Regions from separate parts of the Glaciihabitans sp. GrIS 2.15 genome, predicted to be linked through region 2. Evidence: predicted binding sites of a transcription regulator. Region 2 holds the regulator's gene; each other region holds the start of a gene.
What was found. The regulator LexA, encoded in region 2, represses DNA repair genes until DNA is damaged. The targets are predictions, from matches to a motif close to TCGAACANNTGTTCGA.

Region 1 (2,265 bases), on a different contig from region 2:
GAGCCCGCCAGCGAGGATCGCGGCCGGGTTGAAGGATGCCAGGAAGTTGATGCCCTCCGGCCCGCCGCTCGCCAGGATGACCACCGACGTGACCACGAGCGCGGTGAGTTCGAGGAGCATGAGCACGCCGAGCACCCGTGCGCCCACGTCCACCCGCAGCAACGAGAGCACGGTCACCACCGCCCAAGAAACGAGAGACCACACCCACCACGGCAGGATTCCGACCTGGCCAGCCATGACCGCACCAAAGAAACCGAAGATCGCGAGCTGCACCGCCACGTAAGCGAGAATCGAGACAAACGCCGAGGCGATACCCACATGGCGGTCGAGACCGCGACCGATGTAAGCGAAGAACGCTCCGGCGTTGGTGACCCTCTGGCTCATAGCGGCGTACCCCACGCTGAACAGCAGCAGGGTGATGCCGACGACCAGATAGGCGCCAGGAGCGGCCGCCCCATTGCCGAGCACGATGGCCACGGGCACGGCGCCAGTCATTCCGACAAGCGGAGCAGCGGCCGCGACGACGAAGAACACGATTCCGACAGTGCCGAGGCGACCCTTATTGAGGGAGGTTTGGGCGTCGGTATCGGAGGCGGGGGTCTCTTGCGCAAGTGCCATTGCGATACTCCTCATTGAGTTAGGGCGGGAGTGCAGTTCAGGGAGGCGATTATCGTGCGTATCCGAACGAGTTAGCTAACAATGACGAACGGGAGCCCTGCCGTCAAGTGCTTTCGAGAAGTTCATTTGGATACAAACAAGCGATCGAACTGGACTACACTCTGGCGCTATGACTGCTCTCAACGGATTTCTGGCCCCGCTGACACCGACCGGCGCGAGCGCCCTCGTGCCGAAGCCGCCGTGGTACTACTCCGGCACGTTGCTCACGGTGGAGTACCTCACCGACCCGGCCAATGTGCGGGCTATTCTTCCGTCCGATATCGAACTCGCGCCCGACCGCCCGGGCGCCGTCGCCATCATCTGGGCAGATTGGCAATCTTGCAGCGAAGGCGGCCTGGAATTGCTCGATCCGGTTCGCGCGCAATATCTCGAGGCCTTCGTGGTGGTGCGTTGCTCGCACCGCGGAGTCACCTTTAGCCGCTGCGTCGCCATCTGGGTCACCAAGGATTTCGCCATCGGCCGCGGATGGTTCCAGGGCTACCCCAAGAAACTCGGCTCCGTGCACGTCACGCGGCTGTTCTCGCATGGCAAGGCGACGCCACGGCTCGAAGCCGGGGCTCAGATCGGCGCTTCGCTCGCGGCCTACGATCATCGGCTGGCATCCGCCGTCGTAACGCTGCGCGAACCTTCCGAACACAATGGTTTCGTTAACGGGCACCGGATGCTGCACAACCGTTTCATGCCATCGATCAGCCAGGGGGAGGGCCTGTCACTCGATCAGCTCGTGGCGATGGGCACCATCGACGCTGACCTCGGGCCGGCGTGGCGCGGAGATGCTGAGCTTTCGCTCGCCGACTCACCGTGGGACGAGCTGCACTCGATCCTGCCGGTCGAAGAGATCCTTGGCGGATATTATCGCGAACTCGGTGTCACCTTCACCGGCGGAGAGCTCGTGGAGGATCGCTCCCGCGCGGTGTGAGATCCGACACCGCCGTGGGGTGTTGTGGCGCTGTGCGACATGATGCGGTGTGGTGCTGTGCGTGTCGGCTGATCCTAGGAACTCGCGGCGGTGGTACCCGTGGCCCGCTTGCGCCGCTCCGCGAGGGAGGGTCTTTTGCGAGATCCGCACCTGATGGAGGGGGTTTTTCCGCTATTCGGCAGATTTCCCTCCTTCGCTGCTTATGCAGACGCCTGCAGCCGCAGAGGACTGCAGCTGCAGAGGCATGCACCTCCCTTACCGGGCGCAGGGCCTCCGACACCGACACCGCTCCTCAGTAGTCCTCGAGATACTCTTGCAACTCCCAGGGGGTCACATCGCGGGTGCCAGGGTCGTCGGTGGCGTGCTCGTAGCGCGCCACCTCATCCCGCTTCAACATGCTGAAGACGTCGACGATCGGAGCGCCGAGCGCCCCACGCAAAACGGTATCGGCGTCAAGCGCATCGAGAGCGGCGGTGAGGGTGGTCGGCAGCACTTCGGCGGCCTCATTTTCATAGGACCAGCCATCTGCGCTCGGCGGCACCTGTCGTCTGTGGATCAGTCCGTCGAGCCCGGCCGCGAGCACGGCCGCGATCATCAGGTACGGGTTGGCCGCCCCGTCGCCGATGCGAACCTCGAGACGCGTGCCTGCCCCGCGCTCCGGCGGCACC
Region 2 (2,265 bases):
CGAGTCCCGCTCCCCCGCGATCCACCTCGTGCCGGTGCCTGCCGCGATGATCGAGTGCATGGAGTACGTGGGCGGAAATCCGAGCACGCTTCTGCCGGGACCCCCGAAGGCCTGAAGGATCTGCTGCAGCACCTCGTTGGAGCCGTTTGCGGCCCAGATGTTGTCACGCGTGAGGCCCGAACCCAGATAGCCAGCGAGACTCTCGCGCAGCTGCGTGAACTCTCTGTCGGGGTAGCGGTTGAGGCCAAGCACCACTGCGGCTAGTGCGGTCACGATGTCCGTGGCCACGGCCTCGGGGATCGGGTGAGTGTTCTCGTTCACGTTCAGGCGAATACGTACCTGCTCCTGCGGCGCGCCGTAGGGAGTGAGGCCACGAAGGTCGTCACGAATGGGCAGATCGTCGAGGGAAGCCACCTAACAATGTTAGATGCGCTAACTTGAGTGACCGTACAGAAGGGCGCGTAGGTGACCGTACTTCAGTGCCCGTACTTCAGTGGGATGGCCAGGGTCTGCCCCGGCTGCACGACCGCGCTGGACAACTGGTTGAGATGCACAATGTCGGAGACGACATCGCGAGGGTCGGCCGAAGGAGCGATCTGAGCCGCGAGCTGCCACAGGCTCTCACCCGCCTGCACCGTCACATGACCGAAGGCAACTGACTTCAAGGAGGCGGCGGAAACAGGGTCCATGGCGGCCGCACCGCCACCGTTTACGGCAAACCCGAGGGCAGCGATAACGAGGGGAAACGCCACGATCAGAGTCAGTAGTGCATAGCCGCGGCGGGTGATCCGAAGTCGGGGGGTGCCGATCGTGCCGTTCACAATTGCTGTACTCATTGCTATGCCTTCCTTACAGGGTTTTCGTATCCGACACTCGGCCGGGAGTGCCGGATACGAAGCTTTGTTCCGAACATACCTTCGAATTACCGGGAATTCAAGCTTCGTCTTCGACTTTTTCGCCGATTAGATCGCGACACACTCGAACAGGTGTTTGTTTCGGGCGCCAAAGGTGGATACAGTTTCGATTGTTTGGGGATTAGACAACCAGCAGCCACTGACACTGTGGAAACTGGCCCTGTCGAAGCAGGGCCGAGATAGTGGGAGAAGCATGAGCGAGATGGATTCCGAGATGGATTCAGTGCGGTCCGGCAGGGCGGAAATGCGCGGACCACGCGAAGCCGGTCCCCTGCAGGAGAAGCCGGGCACACGCCGTCGCAAGAGCCTGAGTGACAAGCAGCTCGCCATCCTCGATTTCATCCAGCGCGCCGTAGCGACCCGTGGCTATCCCCCGAGCATGCGCGAGATCGGGGACGCCGTCGGACTCTCCTCCCTCTCAAGCGTCACCCACCAACTCAACCAGCTCGAGCTCAGTGGCTATCTGCGTCGCGACCCCAACCGGCCGCGCGCCCTCGAGGTGCTCATCGACATCCAGCAGGAAGAGGGCGCAGTCGTCTCCGACAATCCGACGCCAATCGGTGATGCGGCGATGGTGCCGCTCGTGGGTCGCATCGCCGCCGGCATCCCGATCACGGCGGAGGAGATGGTTGATGAAGTTTTCCCGCTCCCCCGCCAACTCGTGGGCAAGGGTGAACTCTTCATGCTCAAAGTCGTCGGGGATTCGATGATCGACGCGGCGATCTGCGATGGAGACTGGATTGTCGTGCGTCAGCAGAAGAATGCCGAGAACGGCGATATCGTCGCAGCAATGCTCGATGAGGAAGCCACCGTCAAGGTGTTCCAGCAGCGGGACGGCCACACCTGGCTGCTTCCCCGCAATAGCGCCTTCGCGCCGATCCTTGGTGACTACGCCGAGCTGCTCGGCAAGGTCGTCGCGGTGCTGCGCTCCGTCTGAGGCAAGAGGTACCACCCGAGGCAGCCGAGTACAGCCAGAAGTCCGGCGCTCGCGATCGAAATCGTGGCTGTGTGGAAGAGCACTGTGCGATTGAAGGGGTCAGCGCCGCCGGTGACTCCGCCGATCCAGATCGCGAGTGCCACACCCACCTGCACGACACCAAGAATCACCCACACCGTAACCCTGGCTCGTGAATCGAGTCGACCCGAGTCGGTTCCAAACACCCGATGCTCGACCGGCGGCGTACGCCGCACCCACCCCCTAGCCCAGATCGCGGAAATCATGAGTCCGCCGATACTGCTCGCGTACTGGGCCCAGCGGTAGGCCGGGAACGGACCGAGTTGCGTGCGGAGGGCAGCAATCTGCAGAACCATCCAGCCATCCGGATGCGTGAAGGCGTCCCACACAAGATGC
Region 3 (2,265 bases), on a different contig from region 2:
GCTCAGCTCGACGCAACTCGGGCAGACACCGCAGGGGGTATCCGTGGGTCCCTCGGCGCAGTTGAGGCACCGGGCGAGGATGCGGGCCGACGTGGTCTTGCCGCAGCCACGGGGGCCGCTGAAGAGATAGGCGTGATTGACGCGGTCGTTTCTCAGTGCCGTTCGCAGCGGATCGGTCACCTGCGACTGCCCGATCAATTCGGCAAAAGTCTCTGGCCGATAACGGCGATACAGGGCGGTGACCACCCGCCAAGACTACCGGCAGCCACCGACGCGGCCTTCGGGGTTCGCCGCGGGCTTCGGTGTTCGCCGCGGGCGAGAGGCCTTCCGCCGTCCGTGCATCAGCTGTGCACGGCGAGGTGTGGCACTGGTGCTTTCCGGGACCAGTGTGACGATTCGCCAGGCAGCCGCGCGGGCGTAGGTTGAATCCATGAGAATCGTTATTGCCGGAGGCCATGGAAAAATTGCTCAGCTGCTTGCCCGACAGCTGGCTGCGGCCGGTCACGAACCGATTGGGCTGATCCGCGATCCGAAGCATGCCGACGACCTGCTCGCCGCGGGTTCAACCCCGGTGGTGCTCGACCTCGAGCAGTCGACGGTGCAGGACGTTGCGGACGTGCTCGTCGGTGCCGACGCCGCCGTGTTCGCCGCGGGAGCCGGCGAGGGCAGCGGCAACGACCGCAAGTTATCCGTCGACCGGGACGGCGCCATCCTGCTTGCCGATGCCGCCCTCAAGGCCGGGGTTACCCGGTTCATCGTGATCTCGAGCGTGGGAGCGGATTCGTACGACGCGGCATCCGACGATCCGTTCCAGGTCTATCTGCGCGCGAAGGGCGAGGCGGATGCCGCGGTGCGCGAGCGGGACCTCGATTGGACGATCGTGCGCCCGGTGACCCTCACGGACGAGCCAGGGACGGGACGAATTTCGCTGGGAAGCCGTGGTGGCTCGATCCCGCGGGCTGATGTGGCGAGTGTTGTTGTGGAGTTGTTGGGCGGAGCGGGAGTGCGGAGCGTGTTTGAGGTGTCGGCCGGGGAACAGGAAGTGGCCGAGGTGTTGGCGGCGTTGTAGGTCGGTCCTTCTCTTCGCGCCTGTCGTCTCCTTCTTCGCGCGTCTCGTCCTGTCCTGTCCTGTCCTCCACAGGGCGTATCCGCGCGACCTATCCACAGATTTGGTGAGAGTTATTCAGATATAGCTTCGAATCTACGAAAATATGGTCATGTCCAATTTCGCAGATAGCTTCGACACAGCGGTTGATGCCGTCTTGTCTGCGGCGTGCGCGATGCCGACCGATCCGGCCGCCGTTGGAACTCTCGCCGACTACGAATTGCTACGTGAGCAGCGCAAACTCGGGGAGATTCGCCGTGCCATCGACGCGTGTGCGGCCCTGATCGCCGGGGAAGTCGGGCATCGCTCCCGACCGGACCTCGGATATGGCGGGCTCGCCCAGCGCGAGGGATTTCGCACACCGGAGGCACTGGTTCAGCACCAAACCCAGTCCACAAACCGCGAGGCGTCGACACTCGTGCAGGTGGGCGCCATCGTGCGCGAGGCAATGATCCCGGCGGCCGTGCTCGCCGCGGATGGAACGACCATTCGTGAGCCCTGGCTCGCGGATGTCGGGGCGGCCGTCAGCGCGGGCACACTCTCGATCGAGGCGGCACGCGCGATTCGCACCGGGCTCGGCGTTCCGACACCGGATGCCGCGGGACCCGGCATCTCTGCGGGTGACCTGTCTCGCGCGGCGACACTCCTGTTGCATGAAGCCACCTCGCTCAATGCCGACCAGCTCCACCGCCGGGCCCGAGAGCTGCGCGACGACCTCGACGAGGCCGGCATCGCGGATCGCGAGCGGGCCATCCATGAGCAGCGCTCGGTGCGACTTACAACGCAACCGAACGGGCTTCCCCGGATCACGATCGTGCCCGACATCGAGTCGGGAGCGTTCTGGAAAGATGTCGTCGACATACTCACCTCGCCACGACGGGGAGGTCCGCGATTCGTGAACGAATCGGACAAGATCTGGGCTGACTCAATCGCCACCGATGGTCGCAGCACTGAGCAGTATTTGCATGATTCCCTGACCGAACTTCTGAGACTGGCGGTCGGCGCCGGCACAGTTCAGACTCGGGCGATGGTCGGTTCACGCCAACCTTCGGTTCGCGTGCTGGTGACCGCGGACACACTCGATTCCCGCACTGGTCACGGACGGGTCGAGGGGTGCGACTTTCCGATCTCACTCGAGTCGGTCGAACGAATTGCCTGCG

Region 1: RCH11_RS12875 (acetoacetate decarboxylase family protein) is a predicted target of LexA. The motif match lies at 751-766, and genes of this name have one in related genera.
Region 3: RCH11_RS09030 (HNH endonuclease signature motif containing protein) is a predicted target of LexA. The motif match lies at 1,184-1,199, and genes of this name have one in related genera.

Annotation. Positions count from the first base shown of each region.
Region 1 is NZ_JAXCHU010000008.1:157,210-159,474, reverse strand. It holds gene RCH11_RS12880 (APC family permease) at 1-618, opposite strand, end outside; gene RCH11_RS12875 (acetoacetate decarboxylase family protein) at 788-1,597, shown strand; gene RCH11_RS12870 (glutamine synthetase family protein) at 1,890-2,265, opposite strand, start outside.
Region 2 is NZ_JAXCHU010000002.1:301,788-304,052, forward strand. It holds gene RCH11_RS03800 (histidinol-phosphate transaminase) at 1-414, opposite strand, end outside; gene RCH11_RS03805 (LysM peptidoglycan-binding domain-containing protein) at 477-836, opposite strand; gene lexA (transcriptional repressor LexA) at 1,159-1,851, shown strand; gene RCH11_RS03815 (DUF4184 family protein) at 1,803-2,265, opposite strand, start outside.
Region 3 is NZ_JAXCHU010000005.1:128,991-131,255, forward strand. It holds gene RCH11_RS09020 (DNA polymerase III subunit gamma and tau) at 1-246, opposite strand, end outside; gene RCH11_RS09025 (NAD(P)H-binding protein) at 431-1,069, shown strand; gene RCH11_RS09030 (HNH endonuclease signature motif containing protein) at 1,218-2,265, shown strand, end outside.